One region of the Pseudomonas sp. BIGb0558 genome, then DNA from elsewhere that is predicted to be linked to it. Evidence: predicted binding sites of a transcription regulator. Region 1 holds the regulator's gene; each other region holds the start of a gene.
The links. The regulator sigma-54, encoded in region 1, starts transcription at its own class of promoters, with help from an activator protein. The targets are predictions, from matches to a motif close to ANTGGCATNNANNTTGCTNT.
Positions count from the first base shown of each region.

Region 2: glnK (P-II family nitrogen regulator) is a predicted target of sigma-54. The motif match lies at 2,533-2,552, and genes of this name have one in related genera.
Region 3: flgB (flagellar basal body rod protein FlgB) is a predicted target of sigma-54. The motif match lies at 3,009-3,028, and genes of this name have one in related genera.

Region 1 is NZ_JANUEW010000005.1:115,823-122,660, forward strand. It holds gene lptB (LPS export ABC transporter ATP-binding protein) at 1-625, shown strand, start outside; gene M2400_RS09635 (RNA polymerase factor sigma-54) at 810-2,303, shown strand; gene hpf (ribosome hibernation-promoting factor, HPF/YfiA family) at 2,379-2,684, shown strand; gene ptsN (PTS IIA-like nitrogen regulatory protein PtsN) at 2,697-3,161, shown strand; gene rapZ (RNase adapter RapZ) at 3,164-4,021, shown strand; gene M2400_RS09655 (HPr family phosphocarrier protein) at 4,038-4,310, shown strand; gene M2400_RS09660 (ZIP family metal transporter) at 4,419-5,312, opposite strand; gene M2400_RS09665 (superoxide dismutase) at 5,344-5,955, opposite strand; gene M2400_RS09670 (hypothetical protein) at 5,957-6,400, opposite strand; gene M2400_RS09675 (aspartate ammonia-lyase) at 6,428-6,838, opposite strand, start outside.
Region 2 is NZ_JANUEW010000001.1:440,664-447,501, reverse strand. It holds gene M2400_RS02100 (LysR family transcriptional regulator) at 1-678, opposite strand, end outside; gene cfa (cyclopropane fatty acyl phospholipid synthase) at 913-2,025, shown strand; gene M2400_RS02090 (accessory factor UbiK family protein) at 2,077-2,337, opposite strand; gene glnK (P-II family nitrogen regulator) at 2,760-3,098, shown strand; gene M2400_RS02080 (ammonium transporter) at 3,133-4,473, shown strand; gene M2400_RS02075 (secondary thiamine-phosphate synthase enzyme YjbQ) at 4,683-5,108, shown strand; gene sutA (transcriptional regulator SutA) at 5,212-5,538, shown strand; gene M2400_RS02065 (HAD family hydrolase) at 5,794-6,492, opposite strand; gene xerC (tyrosine recombinase XerC) at 6,489-6,838, opposite strand, start outside.
Region 3 is NZ_JANUEW010000013.1:94,749-101,586, reverse strand. It holds gene flgE (flagellar hook protein FlgE) at 15-1,325, opposite strand; gene flgD (flagellar hook assembly protein FlgD) at 1,357-2,085, opposite strand; gene flgC (flagellar basal body rod protein FlgC) at 2,102-2,554, opposite strand; gene flgB (flagellar basal body rod protein FlgB) at 2,558-2,965, opposite strand; gene cheR (protein-glutamate O-methyltransferase CheR) at 3,200-4,027, opposite strand; gene M2400_RS17510 (chemotaxis protein CheV) at 4,071-5,003, opposite strand; gene flgA (flagellar basal body P-ring formation chaperone FlgA) at 5,084-5,848, shown strand; gene flgM (flagellar biosynthesis anti-sigma factor FlgM) at 5,991-6,314, shown strand; gene M2400_RS17495 (flagella synthesis protein FlgN) at 6,363-6,830, shown strand.

The DNA of each region.
Region 1 (6,838 bases):
GCTCGGCCCCAACGGTGCCGGCAAGACCACCTGCTTCTACATGATTGTCGGCCTGGTACAGGCCGATCAAGGCCGCGTCCTGATCGACGACCTGGACGTAAGCCACCAGCCCATGCACGGTCGTGCACAGGCGGGTATCGGCTATCTTCCCCAGGAAGCATCGATCTTCCGCAAATTGTCGGTTTCCGACAACATCATGGCGATCCTCGAGACCCGCAAGGAACTCGACCGCGCCGGGCGCAAGAAAGAGCTGGAAAGCCTGCTGCAGGAATTCCACATCAACCATATCCGCGACAACCTCGGCATGAGCCTTTCCGGCGGCGAGCGTCGTCGTGTGGAAATCGCCCGCGCCCTGGCCACTGCGCCGAAGTTCATCCTGCTGGATGAACCTTTCGCCGGTGTCGACCCGATCTCGGTCGGCGACATCAAGCAGATCATCCACCACCTGAAAGCCAAGGGCATCGGTGTGTTGATCACCGACCACAACGTCCGCGAGACCCTCGATATCTGCGAAACCGCGTATATCGTCAACGATGGACAGCTGATTGCCGAAGGTGACTCCGCCACCATCCTGGCCAACGAACTGGTCAAGGAAGTGTATCTGGGTCACGAGTTCCGCCTGTAAACACGGTGGTATCAGGCCATTCGCCATGGAGCGCGGGAGTCAATAAAAACCTCAGTATTTTTATTGTTACCGCGCTCTAGGCAAAGCCCCCGATATCAGGCATATAATTTGCTTATGTTTGGCGCTCACGCGCCCTGTCGTGGATGGCGCATTGCGCCGGCGAATAAGGTGTTAAGCCCCTGCCATGAAACCATCGCTAGTCCTGAGAATGGGCCAGCAGCTGACGATGACACCGCAGCTGCAACAGGCCATCCGCCTGCTCCAATTGTCGACCCTGGACCTGCAACAGGAAATCCAGGAGGCCCTGGAGTCCAATCCGATGCTCGAACGCCAGGAAGAAGGCGACGACTTCGATAATGCAGACCCGCTGGCCGACAACATCGAGCAAAAACCCAACCCCGACGTACAGGAACCCTCCTACCAGGAAACCGCCCCCACGGTGGATAACCTCGAGGAAGGTGAATGGAACGAACGCATTCCCAACGAACTTCCCGTGGACACCGCGTGGGAAGACGTCTACCAGACCAGCGCCAGCAGCCTGCCCAGCAATGATGATGACGAGTGGGACTTCACCACCCGCACGTCCGCCGGCGAGAGCCTGCAGAGCCATTTGCTCTGGCAACTGAACCTGGCCCCGATGTCCGACACCGATCGCCTGATCGCCGTGACCCTGATCGATTGCATCAACAATCAGGGCTACCTGGACGAGACCCTTGAGGAGATCCTCGAGGCCTTCGACCCGGAACTGGACATCGAACTGGACGAAATCGAAGCCGTCCTGCACCGCATCCAGCAATTCGAGCCCGCCGGCATCGGCGCCCGCACCCTCAGCGAGTGCCTGCTGCTGCAACTGCGCCAATTGCCGGCGAAAACACCTTGGCTGGCCGAAGCGCAGCGCCTGGTCACCGACTACATCGACCTGCTGGGCAGCCGCGACTACAGCCAGTTGATGCGCCGCATGAAGCTCAAGGAAGATGACCTGCGCCAGATCATCGAGCTGGTGCAGAGCCTCAACCCGCGTCCGGGCTCACAGATCGAGTCCAGCGAAGCCGAATACGTCGTGCCGGATGTAATCGTGCGCAAGGACAACGAGCGCTGGCTGGTGGAGCTGAACCAGGAATCGGTACCGCGCCTGCGGGTCAACCCGCAATACGCAGGTTTCGTGCGCCGCGCCGACACCAGCGCCGATAACACCTTCATGCGCAACCAGTTGCAGGAAGCCCGCTGGTTCATCAAAAGCCTGCAAAGCCGCAACGAAACCCTGATGAAAGTCGCCACCCAGATCGTCGAGCACCAGCGCGGCTTCCTGGAATACGGCGATGAAGCGATGAAGCCGCTGGTACTGCACGACATCGCCGAGGCGGTAGGCATGCACGAATCGACGATTTCCCGGGTAACCACGCAAAAATTCATGCATACCCCACGGGGCATTTATGAGCTGAAATACTTTTTCTCCAGCCACGTCAGCACCTCCGAAGGCGGCGAATGCTCGTCCACGGCGATCCGCGCGATCATCAAAAAACTGGTTGCCGCGGAAAATCAGAAAAAGCCGTTGAGTGACAGCAAGATCGCTGGTTTACTGGAGGCACAAGGCATTCAGGTCGCCCGTCGAACCGTCGCCAAGTACCGCGAGTCCCTTGGGATCGCGCCTTCCAGCGAGCGTAAACGTTTGATGTGACGGGCGGGCCATAGCGTTCCAGTGGCAGGCACCCCGGCCTGCCGCTTTATGCACTGGCAACGAAGGAGAAGCTGTATGCAAGTCAACATCAGTGGACACCAACTGGAAGTGACCGAACCGCTGCGCGCCTATATCGGCGAAAAACTCAAACGAATTGAGGGGCATTTCGACAAGATCACCAACGTGCAAGTCATCATGACTGTCGAGAAGCTCAAGCAGAAAATCGAAGCCACCTTGCGTATACCCGGCGGGGAAGTAGTCGCCAATGCCGAGCATTCAGATATGTATGCTGCCATTGACGACCTTACCGACAAGCTGGATCGCCAAATCAAAAAGCATAAGGAAAAGCAGCAGAGTCTTCTTCAAGGCACTGGCCGCTAACACTCCCCACCCATGATTCGACTTGAAACCATCCTGACCCCCGGCCGTTCCCTCGTGAACGTGCCGGGCGGCAGTAAAAAGCGTGCCCTCGAACAAATTGCCAACCTGATCGGCCGCGAAGTGCCCGAACTGGATACGCAAGCTGTGTATGAGGCACTGATCGCCCGTGAAAAGCTCGGTTCCACCGGCTTTGGCAACGGCATCGCCATTCCTCACTGCCGCCTGCAAGGCTGTGAGTCGCCAGTCAGCGCCCTGCTGCACCTGGACGCCCCCATCGATTTCGACGCCATCGACGGCGCGCCGGTCGACCTGCTGTTTGTACTGCTGGTCCCGCAAGCTGCCACCGATGCGCACCTGGAACTGCTTCGGCAGATCGCCAGCATGCTCGACCGCAAGGAAGTACGCGACAAACTGCGCAGCGCTCCCAGCAATGAGGCGCTTTATCAGGTTGTCCTGGATGAACAAAACGGGCAGTAATCATGCGTTTGATCATCGTCAGCGGCCGTTCCGGCTCAGGTAAAAGCACGGCTCTCAATGTTCTTGAGGACAACGGCTTCTATTGCATCGACAACCTGCCCGCCGGCCTGCTGCCGGAACTGGCGGAACGTGCACTGATCCATACCGAGCTGGCACAACCGCTGGTCGCTGTTTCCATCGACGCCCGCAACCTGCCCAGCCACCTCACCCGCTTCCCCGAACTGCTCGAAGAAGTGCGGGCCAAGCACATCCATTGCGACGTGCTGTACCTCGACGCCGACGAAGAGACGCTGCTCAAGCGCTTCTCCGAAACCCGTCGACGCCACCCGCTGAGCAGCCCGCACCGCTCGCTGGCCGAAGCCATCGAGGACGAGACCAAGCTGCTGGGGCCGATCATTGACCTGGCCGACCTCAAGATCAACACCACCGGCCTGAACCTGTATCAGTTGCGCGATGCGATCAAGCTGCGCCTGCTGAATCAGCCGGAGCCGGGCACCGCCTTCCTCGTTGAGTCGTTTGGCTTCAAACGCGGTATGCCCGTGGATGCCGACCTGGTGTTTGACGTGCGCTGCCTGCCCAACCCGTACTGGAAGCCGGAACTGCGTGATCAATCCGGGCTGGACGCACCCGTGGCCGAGTACCTGGCGGCGCAACCGGATGTGGAAGAGATGTTCCAGGATATCTCCAGCTACTTGCTCAAATGGCTGCCGCGTTTTGCGGCCAGCAACCGGGCTTATGTCACCATTGCCATTGGCTGCACCGGCGGCCATCACCGTTCCGTCTACCTGACCGAACGCCTGGGCAAGGTGCTGCAACAAACCCTCAAGAACGTCCAGGTTCGCCACCGCGACCTCAGCTGAAAGGAACACCCCCGCGATGCCCGCTCTGGAAATTGAAATCATCAACAAACTGGGCCTGCACGCCCGGGCCTCGGCCAAGTTCGTCGGCGTCGCCGGGCAGTTCCCTTGCCAGATTCGCGCCGGGCGCACCCCGGAATCCATGGTCGACGGCAAAAGCATCATGGCCATGATGATGCTGGCTGCGGGCAAGGGCACGAAGATTCACTTGAAGACTGAAGGCGAGCAAGAGCAGGAAGCGATGGATGCGCTGGTGAAGCTGATCAATAACTATTTTGACGAAGGCGAGTAACGCCCTCTGTAGGAGCCGGCTTGCCGGCGATTGGCCCACAAGTCTTGCACTGACCTCAGGAAGGCCATCGCCGGCAAGCCGGCTCCTACAAGGAATTTGGCAGAGTTCTTAGCCCAACGCCGTATCCATCACCATCATCAAACAAAACCCGATACACAGCCCCAGGCTGGCAAGCTTGTCATGGCCATTGCGCCGCGACTCGGGAATCACTTCGTGGGTCACCACCAGCAGCATCGCCCCGGCCGCCAGCGCCAACCCCAACGGCAACAACACCTGCGCCAAACTCACCAGCCAGGCACACAGCACGGCAAATACCGGCTCCACCAGGCCTGACGCCGCGCCAATCAGGAACGCCTTGACCCGCGACATCCCTGCCCCGGCCAGCACCAACGCAATTACCAAGCCCTCCGGCACGTCCTGCAAGGCAATGCCCATGGCCAGGCTGTCGGCATCGGGCATGCCGCCGCCCGCCGAGACACCGACCGCCATGCCTTCAGGAATGTTGTGCGCAATGATGGCGAACACAAACAGCCAGATGCGCGGCGGTATTACCGGATGCTCCAGACTGCCCACCAGCATTTCCGGGCTGGCGCCGGAGACCTTGCGGTCCACCAGATACAGCCCGAATGCTCCCAGCATGATGCCGAAACTGATCAAACCGCTGGCCGCCCAAGGCGTCAGCCCCAGGCTTTCGGCAGCCGCAATACCCGGCACGATCAGCGAAAACGCAGTGGCCGCCAGCATCACCCCGGCACCGAAGCCGAGCAGCGTGTCACTCACCGCCAACGGCATCCGGCGAATCACCAGTACCGGCACGGCGCCCAAGGCAGTGCCCAGTGCGCAAATCGCACCACCCTGCAAGGCACGCAGGATACGGGGCTCCAGGTCCAGCCAGGCCAGCCCTTGGGCCACCAGCAATGCAGTGCCTGCCAATAGCAGCAGCGAGCCAAACGCATAACGAAACATTCGCACGCTGCTGATCGCCAGTGTTTCAGTGCCCATAGTCGGCCTTAGATCTTGTTATAGAGGAGTTTCAGCCCAGTGCAGCCTGGTAGCGGCCGGCAACTTCCGGCCAATTGATGACGCTGTAGAACGCGTTGATGTATTCCGGACGACGGTTCTGGTACAGCAGGTAATAAGCGTGTTCCCAGACGTCCAGGCCGAGGATTGGCGTATTGCCGTTCATCAGCGGGCTGTCCTGATTACCGCTGCTCTCCACCACCAGGGTCTTTTGCGGGGTGACACTCAACCAGGCCCAGCCACTGCCGAAACGGGTCAAGGCAGCTTTGGTAAAGGCCTCTTTGAAGGCGTCGAAACCGCCCAACTGCTCGTCAATGGCTTTGCCCAGCGCACCGTCTGGCTTGCCGCCGCCCTTGGGCGACATGACGGCCCAGAACAATGAGTGGTTGGCGTGTCCGCCGCCTTGGTTGATCACCGCCGCCCGGAGTTTTTCCGGCAGTTGCTGCACGCTGGAGACCAGCTTTTCCACCGGCCAACCGGCAAACTCGGTGCCTTCCACGGCGGCGTTGAGGTTATTGATGTAGGTCTGGTGGTGCTTGGTGTAGTGGATCTCCATGGTTTGCGCGTCGATATGCGGTTCAAGGGCATCGTAGGCGTAAGGCAAGGCCGGCAAGGTGTAGGACATATCAATGAGCTCCATAAAAAGGGCTGTTGCGGGTCGACGCATCCGATGGCGCCACGTTGCTGCCCAGCAGGCGGTGGGTACGCGGGTACTCACCGTGATCGCTGATGAAATTCAACAGTTCGACGTAGGTCTTGCTGCTCTGGCGCAGCGCCGCTTCCCGCAGTTGCGGGTTGAGGCGGGTGTCCTGCATGGTCTGCAACAGCCGCTGGTGAATGGCGCAGAGGTATTCGGCGCTTTCTTCCGGCTGGTTCAGGCGCAGGTGCAGGTCGGCCAGGTTGTGATGGGAAATGACGCAAGCCGCCACCGCCTCGTCGGCATCCGCCCAGCGCTCAAACAACACTTGAGCCAGGGCCAGGGCTTGCAGGTAGGCCTCGCGGGCATCTACCAGCTCGCCCGCCATAAAGCAGCGATTGGCCCGTTCGATCGTGCGTTTCCAGTGCTCCATGGTGAGCCTCCAAAGCAGGGTCGGTGATTACACGCCGCCGGCCGTGAGCTTTTCCGGATCCAGCAGGATTTCCAGTTGGCTGCGGGGCAAGTCGGTGTGTTCGAGCGCCACATCAATCACCGGACGGCCTTGCTGATAGGCCTTCTTGGCGATTTCGGCGGCCTTTTGGTAACCGATGATCGGGTTGAGTGCGGTCACCAGGATCGGGTTGCGCGACAGCGCTTCCTTGAGCTTGGCTTCATTGACCTTGAAGCTGGCGATAGCCTTGTCGGCCAGCAGGCGGCTGGAATTGGCCAGCAATTCCAGGCTGCCGAGCAGGTTCTGGGCAATGATCGGCAGCATCACATTGAGTTCGAAGTTGCCGGACTGACCGGCGATGGTAATCACCGTGTCATTGCCGATGACTTGCGCGGCAACCATCGCAGTGGCTTCCGGGAT
Region 2 (6,838 bases), on a different contig from region 1:
TTGGCTGCTGCGGCCGCTGATGCGCGGCTCAAAACCGGCTTGGGCGCAGGCATCGAGTACAAACTGGTTCAGGGTGAAGGTGTCATCGTAAAAGATGAATTCGCAGGCGTGCAGTTCGCTCAGTTGCACCGAGCTGCGTCCCTGCCAGGGCGAGTCGTGGGGCGCGAGCAGGCACAGCGGCGATTCGAACAAGGGCATTGATTCGAATTCGGACCAGATATCCGCCACGCGCGGTGAGTCCAGAATGGTGCCGAACTCCAGGGTGCCCTGGCGCAGGTCCTGAAGGGTGACGTTGCCGCCGCTTTCAAACAGTTTCAGTTCGATCTTCGGATAGCGGGCGTGATATTCGGCAAAGATCGGCGCCAACGCGAGGTGCGTGGAGGGTGAAAGCCCCATGCGCAGGGCGCCACGGCCGACCTGCTGCAGGTCTTGCAGCTCTACGGTCATCTCGTCGTGCAGCGCGATCATTTCCTTGGCGCGCTTGAGCACGATCTCCCCGGCGTCCGTCAGGGTGAAGCGTTTTCCCATGCGGTCCAGCAGCCTCAGGCCAAGGCTCGATTCCAGTTGCTGCACCATCTTGCTGACCGTGGGTTGGGTCAGGTGCAGTTTGGTGGCGGCTTTGGTGAAGCTCTGCTGGTCCACGACTTCTACGAAATAACGGAGCGCCCGGATGTCCATCTTGCATTCCAATTTTGCATGGTTTTCATAATATTAATTCATTATATCTTTAAAAATTGGCTGGATAAGATTTGTTACATCTGTTCCCAGCCAGCGTTCCCGGTCATGCCGCAAGGGCCTTTCCAGACGCTTCCATGGCCAGATTTCTCGCAGTGTATGAATCAAAGGCAACGCTATTTCTGGAGAGCAATTGTGCTTAACAAAACGCGTCATTCTTTTTCCGGTTCTGATGAGATGTCTCAGGGAGCGCGCTTCGTTAAGGAGTTGCTGGCGCAGGCGCAGATCGAGGTCAACGGACCGTCGGCTGCAGATATGCAACTGCACCACGGTGCCACGTTCGACCTGGCCCTGGCCAAGGGAAACCTGGGGCTTGGCGAAGATTATATGGACGGCGGCTGGGATGCCGAGGCGCTGGATGAGTTTTTCTACCGGCTCATGCGCTCCGGCGTGATCGACCAGGCCAACCCGGCCACCTTGTTGTTTCACGCGTTCAGTTCCCGATGGCTGAACCTGCAAAACAAGAAGCGCGCCTGGCAAGTCGGCGAAGCGCACTACGACCTCGGTAATGACTTTTACGCAAGCATGCTCGACTCGCGCATGACCTACACCTGCGGCTACTGGAAAGACGCCACCACCCTGGAACAGGCGCAGTTCGCCAAGCTGGACCTGATCTGTAAAAAACTGGGGCTCAAGCCGGGCATGCGCGTGCTGGATATCGGCTGTGGCTGGGGGAGCTTCATGAGCCATGCCGCCGAGCACTACGGCGTCGAGTGTGTCGGTGTGACCATCTCCAAGGAGCAGGCGGAGTGGGGCCGCGCCAAGTACGCCCATCTGCCGATCGAGTTTAGGCTGCAGGACTATCGGGATATCGACGAGCAATTCGATCATATCGCCAGCGTCGGCATGTTCGAGCACGTGGGCCGCAAGAATCATCGGGCGTATATGGAGGTCGCCAACCGCTGCCTGAAGGACGAAGGGCTGTTCCTGCTGCACACCATCGGCAAGAACCAGCGCAACAGCACGCCGGACCCGTGGATCGATAAATACATCTTTCCAAACGGCGATTTGCCCTCGATCGGGCAGGTTGGCGATGCCATGGACGGATTATTTGTTGCCGAAGATTTGCACAACTTTGGCGCCGATTACGACAAGACGCTGATGGCCTGGTGCGAAAACTTCGAGTTGGCGTGGCCCGAGTTTGCAGAAACCTTTGGCCAGCGTTTCTACCGGATGTGGCGCTATTACCTGCTGTCGTGTGCAGGGGCGTTTCGCGCGCGGGATATCCAGCTGTGGCAGTGGGTGTTGTCGAAGAAGGGCGTTGTCGGCGGGTATCAGCGGGTAAGCTGACGGTAGCAACGGTTTAACGGGGACAGGCAAGACCTGCCCCGGTTGGCCGGTTTATTCGGCGGCAGGCGTCAATCGCGCTTCCAGCTCCGCCACCTTGGCCTCAAGGCTTTCCAGCCGCGCCCGAGTGCGCGCCAACACCACCATCTGGCTATCAAACTCTTCCCGGCTGACCAGGTCCAGCTTGCTGAAGCCGCTCTGCAGCAGCGCCTTGAACTGGCTTTCAATTTCATTGCGTGGCAGCGGTGTGTCGCTGCTGAACAGGCGGGAGGCGTGGCCGCTCAGGGCGTCGAGGAGGTCTTTGGGCGCGAGCATGGGAAATAGTCCGGAAAATCTGTTGGCCGGCAGTGTATCACGCAGCGTCTATAGTCTTTTTTACCGCCGCCGGCGCACGCTTTTCGCGCATGGGGCCGGGCGGTCGCGCACTGTTTTCGTGCGTATCTTCGCGGCAACAGCGCCCGGCAGGTGGGCACAAGCGAACAAAGGACTGATTTCAGTGATTTTTACGGAGCTGGCAAGCTTTCTGCTTAGACGATCATGACCCATGCACTGATGCAGTCGCTGTGACGATGCAGTGCGCCGACGGACCAGCGGTACATGTTTCGTCACCAGTGGTTAGCGAGCGTCGCAATGGCAAATGCCAGGGCGACGAAGCGTTACAAAGCCAGGCACTGCGCTTAGACTTGAGACGGGTTTGTTTTCCTGGGGCAAGTCCACCAATTCGGGAGAGAGTTTTCATGAAGCTAGTCACTGCCATCATCAAGCCGTTCAAGTTGGACGATGTACGCGAGTCACTGTCCGAGATCGGCGTGCAGGGCATTACCGTTACTGAGGTCAAAGGCTTCGGTCGGCAGAAGGGTCACACCGAGCTGTATCGCGGCGCGGAATACGTGGTCGATTTCCTGCCAAAGGTGAAGATTGATGTCGCCATTGACGACAAGGATCTTGACCGGGTTATCGAGGCGATAACCAAGGCCGCCAACACCGGCAAGATCGGTGACGGCAAGATCTTCGTGGTCAATCTGGAACAGGCTATTCGCATCCGTACCGGCGAAACCGATACCGACGCAATCTAAGCCGCCAAACCCCAACGCCCCAGGAGAAAACAATATGACTCTGCGTAAATTCGCAGGGCTAGGAGCCCTGTTGTCCCTCGTAATGCCGGCCCTGGCCATGGCGGCGGACCCAGCACCTGCTCCAGTCCTCAATTCCGGCGACACCGCGTGGATGCTCACGTCCACCGCGCTGGTGCTGTTCATGACCATTCCAGGCCTCGCGCTGTTCTACGGCGGCATGGTTCGTTCCAAAAACATTCTTTCCGTGATGATGCAATGCTTCGCCATCACCGGCCTGATCACCATCCTGTGGTTCGTCTACGGCTACAGCATGGCGTTCGACACCACCGGTATGGAAGCAGGCGTCGTCAACCTCAACTCGTTTGTGGGTGGCTTGTCCAAACTGTTCCTCTCGGGTGTGACCCCGGCCAGCATCACCGGCCCGGCGGCGTTGTTCCCTGAGGCGGTGTTCGTGACCTTCCAGATGACCTTCGCGATCATTACCCCGGCGCTGATCGTCGGTGCGTTCGCCGAGCGCATGAAGTTCTCCGCGATGCTGATCTTCATGGGCGTCTGGTTCACCCTGGTCTACGCACCGATTGCCCACATGGTATGGGGCGGTCCGGGTTCGTTGCTGGGCGACTGGGGCGTGCTGGACTTCGCCGGCGGCACCGTGGTGCACATCAACGCCGGTGTGGCTGGCCTGGTAGCGTGCCTGGTACTCGGCAAGCGTAAAGGCTTCCCAACCACCCCGATGGCACCGCACAACCTGGGTTACACCCTGGTGGGCGCGGCCATGCTGTGGGTCGGCTGGTTCGGCTTCAACGCCGGCTCCGCTGCTGCGGCCAACGGCACTGCCGGCATGGCGATGCTGGTCACCCAGATCGCTACCGCTGCTGCAGCGCTGGGCTGGATGTTCGCCGAGTGGGTCACCCACGGTAAGCCAAGCGCCCTGGGCATCGCCTCGGGTGTGGTTGCGGGCCTGGTGGCAATCACTCCAGCCGCTGGCACCGTGGGCCCGATGGGCGCCCTGGTGATCGGCCTGGCTGCCGGTGTGGTGTGCTTCTTCTGCGCCACTACCCTGAAACGCAAACTGGGCTACGACGACTCCTTGGACGCCTTCGGCGTGCACGGTATCGGCGGTATCCTCGGCGCGATCCTGACCGGCGTATTTGCTGCACCGGCGATGGGCGGCTTCAACGCCACCACCACCGACATCGCGGCACAAGTCTGGATCCAGTGCAAAGGCGTCGGCTTCACCGTCATCTACACCGCTATCGTGACGTACATCATCCTCAAGGTGCTGGACGTGGTGATGGGCCTGCGGGTGACCGAAGAGGAAGAGGCAGTTGGCCTCGATCTGGCGCAACACAACGAACGCGGCTACAACTTGTAAGTACGCGAAAAAAAGATGCCCGGCTTGCCGGGCATTTTTTTGCCTGGGGTTTGTCTGTGGCTAAAGGTGTATGGGTTTTTTCACGACTTTGTGATGCTATCCACACCGCACTTTTCACTGTGCGAATGTCTTACAGGCATGTAGGCGTATTCGGCACTTTGTTTTTTCCCTGAGCGCGCTAGAATGCGCGCCGATGGGCGGAGAACTGTATGTGGCAACAGACCCTGATAACCCTGCGGGCCAAGCCCCGGGGCTTTCATCTGGTAACGGACGAGTTGCTCGCCGGCCTGCCTGAATTGAAGGCCTGTCGGGTGGGCCTGTTGCATTTGTGGCTGCAGCACACCTCGGCCTCGTTGACGGTCAACGAGAATGCCGACCCGGCGGTTCGCCGTGACTTCGAGCGTTTTTTCAATGCGCTGGTGCCGCAAGGCATGGCGGGATATGAACACAACGACGAAGGTCCGGATGATCTGCCGGCGCACTTCAAGGCCAGTCTCCTGGGCTGCCAGCTGAGTTTGCCGGTAAGGGCCGGCCGCTTGGCGATGGGGACCTGGCAAGGTGTTTATCTGGGCGAGCACCGTGATCATGGCGGTGCTCGTAAAGTCCTCGCCACCTTGCACGGTGATGGGGCATAAGCCACTGGTTAACCGGTGGATGTTGATTTTTTTCCGGCCGCCGTCGACAGGTGGCGAAGCTGGGCTATAACTAATCTGCTTTTCGCAAGTCATGAGGTAGAACATGAGCGACGATGATCTGGAAAACGACGACCTCGAAGTAGGCGACGACGACGAAACCGAAGAAGGTCTTGAGGCGGCTGCCGAAGACGTGGCTGACGACGACGGTGGCGACGACGCACCGGTCCCGGCAGCCAAGGGCAAGGCCAAGGCTGCGGTGTCGGTTGACGAACTGCCGAGCGTAGAAGCCAAGAACAAAGAGCGCGATGCGCTGGCCCGTGCGATGGAAGAATTCCTCGCTAAAGGCGGCAAAGTGCAGGAAGTCGAGGCTAACGTGGTGGCTGATCCGCCGAAGAAGCCGGATAACAAGTACGGCAGCCGGCCTATCTAAGGCCCGCTGTCCGCTTGCTGAAAAAGCCCGCCGTCGCTGCGGGCTTTTTCATGGGCGAATCAAAAGGGTCAGGCCCAACACCCATCTAAGAATGAAGCGTTTGTGGTGGCGAGGGAGCTTGCTCCCGTTGGGGCGCGAAGCGGCCCCTGGTTGGGTCGACGCGGTCTTTCAGAAAGGCCGTCGTGGCTGGTTCAGGGGCCGCTTCGCAGCCCAACGGGAGCAAGCTCCCTCGCCACAAAAGCGCTTCATCGTCAGTTATACGTTCCAACGGGCGAGGACTTCTGGCAACTCGGTCAGGCTGCGAATCTCGGCATCCGGGCGCTTTTGCGCTTCCCAGGCCTTGCCCGCCGGGTTAAACCACACCGCCCGCAGGCCCGCCTGCTGCGCCCCGGAAATGTCATCCCCCGGATGATCCCCGACATGCACCGCCGCGCCCGGCGCTACGCCACCGCGCTGCAAGGCCTCCTGGAACAACCGCGCATCCGGCTTGGCGATACCAATGTCTTCAGCCCGCAGGGCAAAGTGAAAGTAATCCGCCAGCCCCACACGCTGCACATCGGCATTGCCGTTGGTGATCACCCCAAGCAAATAGTGCTGACGCAGCGCCTGGAGCATCGGCTCGGCCTCGGGAAACACCGTGAGCTGGTGGCGCGCGTGGATAAACGCTTCAAAGCACACATCCGCCATCTGCGCCGCTTCGGGCAGTGGGTATCCGGCTTCCTCGAAGGCATGTTGCAGCACCTTGTGACGCAACACGCTGATGCGGTATTTGAGCTCTGGATGGCGCTCCAGCACCTGCTGGCGAAGGCGGGCGAACTTCTCCAGGGGCAAGTCGCCCACCTTGGTGGCATGGGTCGCCAGCCATTCGCGCATCGATGCCTCGGCACTGATGATGACCGGCACGTTATCCCAGAGTGTGTCGTCCAGGTCGAAGGTGATCAGCTTGATGCTCATGAGTCACTGCCCTTAATGCGTTTGGCCCGTGGATGGGCGCTGTCGTACACCGTTGCCAGGTGCTGGAAGTCCAGGTGGGTGTAGATCTGGGTGGTCTTGATGTCGGAGTGGCCCAGCAGCTCCTGCACGGCGCGCAGGTCCTGGGACGACTCCAGCAAGTGGCTGGCAAAGGAGTGCCGCAGCATGTGCGGGTGCAGGTTCTGCCCCAGCTCGCGCTCGCCGGCGGCCTTGACCCGCACCTGAATGGCCCGCGGCCCGAGGCGGCGGCCTTGCTGGCTGATGAACACGGCATCATCCGCCGGGCTGGCCAGGGCGCGCAGCGGCAGCCATAGCAGCAAGGCTTCGC
Region 3 (6,838 bases), on a different contig from region 1:
TTAAAGCGACAGCATCAGGTCATCTGGATGATGGTCTGCATGATGGTGCTTTGAGTGGAGATGGTCTTGGCGTTCGCCTGATAGTTGCTCTGGGCCTTGATCAGGTCCACCAGCTCGTTGGTCAGGTTGACGTTGGAGTTCTCCAGGGAGTTGGCCACGATCGAACCCAGGGTGCCGACTTGCGGGGTATCAAAACCCGGCTGGCCCGACGCGAAGGTTTCTTTCCAGGTGGTGCCGCCGGCTGGCTGCAGGCCCTGCTCGTTGTTGAAGCTGGCCAGGGAGATCTGGCCGATGGCCTTGCTCTGCTGGTTGCTGAAGGTGGCGAAGAGTACACCGCTGCCGTCGATTTTCAGCCCGGTGATTTGACCGGTGGCGTAGCCATCAGTGGTCGGCGGGTTGCGGTAGGTAGCCGAGTTGTACTGGGTAATGTTCGCCATGTTGACGGCAATGCCCGTCGGGTTGGCTGCCGCGCCATTGGCCTTCCATACGCCATCGGTCACGGTACCCGGCACCCAACCGGCAATGGTCAGGGTTGTGCCAGACACACCACCGGTAACAATGCTCGAGAGCTTGCCGGAGGAGTCAAAGGTCAGTGTCGACGCAACGGGTGGAGTGGAAGGCGTGCCGGTAGGCGAGGAGCCGTCCGGGTTGCGACCGTCGATCAGCGTGTAGGATTTCCAGGTATTGTCGTCGGTCTTGACCAGGTACTGCACCATCGGGTGCGCGTTACCCTGAGTGTCATACAACGTGGTGCTGTACTGGGTGGTGAACGTGGTGGTATCGGTCGGATCGAACGGCTTGGCGGTCTGATCGATCTTGGTTTCCGAAGAGTTCAGGTTACTGGTGGAGTCCACCTTGGTGGACGCCTTCGGCGGCAGGTACGACAGGTTGAGTTGCAGGTCGGTCAAGCCACCCTTCTGGATGTTGCCGTCTGCATCCGCCGCGTAGCCTTGCAGGCGCGAGGTACCGGTGTTGTTGGTGATGTAGCCGTCCTTGTCGGCACGGAAGGCACCGTTACGGGTGTATTCCAGCGAACCGTCGCTGCCCTTCTGCACGAAGAAGCCGCCGCCCTGGATCGCCATGTCCAGCGTGCCGCCGCTGTTGTTGACGTCACCCTGGGTGAATTGCTGGGACACTGCCGCCAGGTTCACACCGTTACCGATGCTGTTCTGGCCGGTGCCCAGCTTGGACGCCGCGTAGATATCCGAGAATTCCGCGCGGGACGACTTGAAGCCGGTGGTCGCGACGTTGGCGATGTTGTTGCCGGTCACGTCCAGCTGTTTGTTGGCCGCATAGAGACCGCTAAGGCCGATATTAAAAGACATTGTTCTCTCCTTTTGCCGTAGTTAGCCGGCTCTATGTACCGATAGTCTGAATTTGCGACAGCTTGATACTGCCCATGCCGCCTGCCAGGTTGAGCACCATTTCGGCGCCGTTTGTGCCCAGGGTCACGCTGGTCACCGTTGCTGGCAGCGAGGTGGCCAGGGCAACCGAGTCACCCGTGTCGCTCTTGGTGGTGGCATTGAAGGTGTAAGTACCGGCCGGTGCCGTTTCGCCCGCATCGTTCTTGCCGTCCCAGACGAAGCTGGAATTGCCGGCGCTCTGGGCGCCCATGTCGATGGTGCGAACCACGTTGCCGTCCTTGTCGGTGATCTTGACGGAGACGTTGCCCGTCGCCGCCGTCACCGCCACGGAGCCGGTCATGCTCTTGCTGGTATCAACCATGGCCTTGTCGGTTTGAGTGATCACCGAGCGACCCACCAGCGACGAAGCCTGCAGCGCCTGAGAGGAGCTGAAGTTGCCGGAAATCGCGTTCACCGTGTCATTCAGGTTGTTGATGCCTTCCAGGCTGCTGAACTGCGCCAGCTGTGCCACGAACGCGCCATTGTCCTGGGGCGACAGCGGGTCCTGGTTTTTCAGCTGGGTCACCAGCAATTGCAGGAACGCATCCTTGCCCATCGCCTGGTTGCCCGTCGCCGAGCTGACGGCGCTGTCAACACTGGTGTTATCTGTCGCCGTCTTGACCTTGGAATTGAAAAGGTCCTGGACCGCCGTGTTGGTCGAACTGGTATCAACAATGGCCATTATTTGGCGCCCCTTATCACTGACCCAGGGTCAGGACTTTCTGCATCATGGTTTTGGCGGTGTTCATCATTTCCGCGTTGGTCTGGAACGAGCGGCTGGCGGAAATCATGTCAGCCATTTCCTCGACCACATTGACGTTGGGGTAGTACACGTACCCTTTGGCGTCGGCGGCGGGGTGATTCGGCTCGTAACGGGCTTCGAGGTTGCTCTGGTCTTCGACTACACCGAGCACCTGCACGCCCTGGCCTGCGGCATCCTGGTTCTGGAACAGCGAATCGCCGCTGCCGCTCTGGCCGCCTTGGCCGCCCTGAAACATGGTGGCGAACACCGGGTGCCGGGCACGGTAGGTCTGGTCAATGCTCGAGGACACGGTCTCGGCGTTGGCGATGTTACTGGCGACGGTGTTGAGGCGCGTGGTCTGGGCGCTCATGCCACTACCGGCAATATTGAAAACACTGGCGAGGGACATGGCTTACTCTCCACGCAGGGCTGACATCAGCCCTTTGAATTTGCTGTTGAGCAGGGTGAAGCTGGCCTGGAAGTTCACCGAGTTCTCGGCGTAGGCCGATTGCTCCAGCTGGGCGTCCACGGTGTTCTGGTCGATCGACGGTTGCATCGGCGTGCGATACAGCAGTGACTCGTCACCATTGCCCAGGCCCTGCGCTTCGATATGACGGCTGTTGGTCATATTCAAGGCGAAGGTGCCGTTCTTGGTCTTGTCTTGCTGGGCGGCGAGCACAGCAGAGAAGTCCAGGTCCCGAGCCTTGTAGTTCGGGGTGTCGGCGTTGGCAATGTTGTTGGCCAGGACTTCGGCACGCTGGGCGCGGAAGCCCAGGGCTTGTTCGTGGATACCGAGCGCTTTATCGAAGCTGATGCTCATGGCGGAAACCTTTAGGGGCTGACCTGCTTTTCGTAACAGGGTTATAGCAATCGGCATGCCAATTCTCTCGAGGCCCGTATTACAAGGGTTTGCGAGGAAATTGCCGGCGGCAATGCCAGAAAAGCGGCAAAGGGTTTCCGCGAAACGCCAGTAAAGCGGCAATGACGGCTTGCCGCTTTGCGGCCATAAAAAAAGGGAGGCCTGTGCAGGCCTCCCTTTTTGCTCAAGCATTCATCACTTGGCCTGGTAGATGATCCCAGGGCTGCACTGCACCATCTGGTAATGATCCGGCAAACCGTTCAGCGCCTCGGACGCGCCAAGGAACAGATAACCGCCGCGCTTGAGGGTGCCGTGGATGCGCAACAGAATGTCTTTCTTCACCTCGGCCGAGAAGTAGATCAGCACGTTGCGGCAAAACACCATGTCGAACTTGCCCAGGCTGGCGTAACTGTCCAGCAGGTTGAACGAGCGAAACTCCACCCGGCTCTTGATCGGCGCCTTCACCGCCCAACGCCCCGCACCCTTGGGATCGAAGAAGCGCTGCAAGCGCTCCTGGGACAACCCGCGCCCCAGCGCCAGGCTGTCGTATTCGCCGGTCTTGCAGTTGGTGAGCATGGTGCCGGACAGGTCCGTGGCCACGATTTGCGCCCCGGCCTTCAACTGGCCCATGTTGGTCCGCTCGAACTCGTCGATGGACATCGAAATCGAATACGGCTCCTGCCCCGACGAACAGGCCGCCGACCAGATACGCAGGCGCTGGCCCGGAGCGGCCTTGATCGCCTCCGGCAGTACCTTGTTCTTGAGCACTTCAAACGGATAGGTGTCACGAAACCATAAGGTTTCGTTGGTGGTCATGGCATCGACCACCATCTCCTTGAGCCCGCTGCGTGGCTGGCCCTGGATCCGCTGCACAAGTTCCCCGAGGGACTTGATGCCTTGCTGCTCCATCAGTTTGTTGAGACGGCTGGATACCAGGTACTGCTTGTTTTCACCGAGCAATATGCCACAGGCTTTTTCCAGGAAGACCCGGAACTGTTCGAAATCCAAATTACCCGTAGACAATGATACCGCCTCTTAAATCGTGTGACCGCCAGGGAAAAAGCCCCTAGCCGTGATCTGCTGCCTTGATCCGGTCGACTACCCGGGATGCCAGGTCATCAGGACGGAATTTGGCCAGGAAGTCATCGGCACCGACCTTCTTGACCATCGCCTGATTGAATACACCGGACAACGAAGTATGCAGGATGATATGTAGTTTTTGCATGCGTGGGTCGTTGCGTATCTCGGCCGTGAGGGTGTAGCCGTCCATTTCCGGCATCTCGATGTCGGAGATCATCATCAGGAATTCTTCTTCCGGCTTCTTGCCCTCATCCACCAGCTTGCGCAGGTAATCCAGGGCCTGGCGACCGTCATTGAGCGCCACCACTTCAACGCCAACCGTTTGCAGGCAACGGGACACCTGCTTGCGCGCCACCGAGGAGTCGTCCACCGTCAGCACCCGCAGCGAGATCGCCTTGTGCGCGGTCTCGGCGTCTACTACGCCGACCGAAATCGCCTCCGAGGTCGGGGCCACTTCGGCGAGGATTTTCTCCACGTCGATGATTTCCACCAACTGGTTGTCGACCCGCGTCACGGCCGTGAGGTAGTGATCGCGGCCGGTGCCCTTGGGCGGCGGATGAATCTCTTCCCAGTTCATGTTGACGATGCGCTCTACCGAGCGCACCAGGAACCCCTGGGTCTTGGTGTTGTACTCGGTGATGATCACGAATGGACTTTCGCGGTCCTGCAAACCCGCCGAACCGGTGGCCATGGCCAGGTCAAGAATCGGGATGGTCGCGCCACGGATGTTGGCCACACCACACACCACGGGACTGGACTTGGGCATTATTGTCAGCTTGGGACACTGCAGCACTTCCCGAACCTTGAAGACGTTAATCCCGTAAAGCTGCTTGCCGTCCAGACGGAACAGCAGCAACTCCAGGCGATTCTGCCCCACCAGCTGTGTGCGCTGGTTTACTGAATCCATTACACCGGCCATGCCCAGACTCCTACGCTAAAACTTAGGGGTACGACGCGTACCCAACACTAAACGGCACGAGCTTTGCTTTTTTATTGGCCATGGACATCAAAACGACAGTTTCCCGACGCCTCCGATCCCCACAGTACCGCAGATTGCTCTGCGTCTCGATGGCGTTGCTTGCCTTGGCGGCGGGCCAACCGGCCCGTGCCGATAACGTCACCTTGCCTGATCTGCTTATCGGCGTCACTCAAGGCTTTCTTGAGTTCACTGTAGAAGATTATCTGGCCACCACACAGACGCCCGGGCGCTATGAAATCCAGGTCAACCAACTGGATCCGCGCCTGCGCATGCCCATGTGCGACAGGGAATTGACGGCCTCCCTGGAAAGCCCGGCCCAACCCATCGGGCGCGTGACCGTGAAGGTGCGCTGTGAAGGCGCCTCGCCCTGGACGGTGTATGTGCCGGCCCAGGTCAAACTGTTCCGCGACGTAGTCGTAGTTACCCGGCCACTGAAACGCACTGGAATCATTGGTTATGAGGACGTTGCGATGCGTGAACGGGACATCAGCCTGATCACCCAGAGCTACCTCACGTCCGTCGACCAGGCCATCGGGCAGAAACTTACCCGACCAATGGTCACCGATCAGGTGATTACCCTGGTCAATCTTGAACAGGCCGAAGTGGTGCGCAAAGGTGACCAGGTGGTGATTTCCGCCAGCAGCGGCGGCCTGAACGTAAAAATGCCGGGGGAAGCCTTGTCCAATGGCGGCATGAGTGAACAGATTCGCGTCAAGAACCTCAATTCCAACCGCGTGATCAAGGCCCGGGTGACTGCACCGGGGCAGGTTGAGGTGGCTTTATAGATCGCTGGCATAGGACGCCAGCTTTTCCTACACTGTGCCCACAGCAGCATCGTGCCTAGGTTTATTGTCAATCGAGCCTAAAGTTTGTCCGGGTATGGCCGAAAACATGGCAAGCGTCCAAATACCCAGAGGTTTTTTTAACATGGTCATCGATTTCAGTCGTTTGAATAACGCCCTGCCAACGCCCGGCTCTTCGCGCACCAGCGGTGCCAAAGACGGCGTTGAAGCCAAGTCCCAGCCTCTGCCTGCCAAGACAGAACAGGCCGGTGCCAGCCAAAGCGGGGAATCGGTACACCTGAGCAATGAGGCTCAACAGTTGCAGAAGGTCACTGACTCGCTGAGCGATCAGCCGGTTGTCAATAAAGCCCGCGTGGCCGAATTGAAGCAGGCGATTGCCGATGGCAGCTATAAGGTCGACAGCAACCGTGTAGCCAGCAAGCTGCTTAACTTCGAAGCCGAGCGCTAGGCAAAGGCCTGCGCCAGGCTTTTGGACGCTTAAACCCCAAGGCCAGCCATGCACGACGAAAACTTGCTACAACTGATCATTGAAGATTTGGCTCCCGCACAGCAGTTGCTGGAGTTACTTCGGGAAGAATCCCTGGCCCTGTTCGGCCGCGACATGCGCATGCTGGAAGAAATTCTGGCGCGCAAGCAATCGCTGATCGTCCTACTGGAACAACACGGCAAGAAACGCAGCCAGATTCTCGTCAGCCTGGGCCTGCCTGCCGACCACAAAGGCCTGGAGCAACTCGCCAGCCACTCCACGGTCGGCGACCAGTTGCTGGCCCAGAGCAAAGAACTCAACCAGTTGCTGACCCTGTGCCAGGAGACCAATACCGTCAACGGCCAGGCGATCCAGCTTCAACAAGCCACGACCGCCAATCAGTTGCGTATCCTCCACGGCGGCGAGCCTCCGGCCCTCTACAACGCTCAAGGCTCCACCTCACGCCTGGCCAAGCCAAGCACCCGCAGCCAAGCCTGAAACCAGTT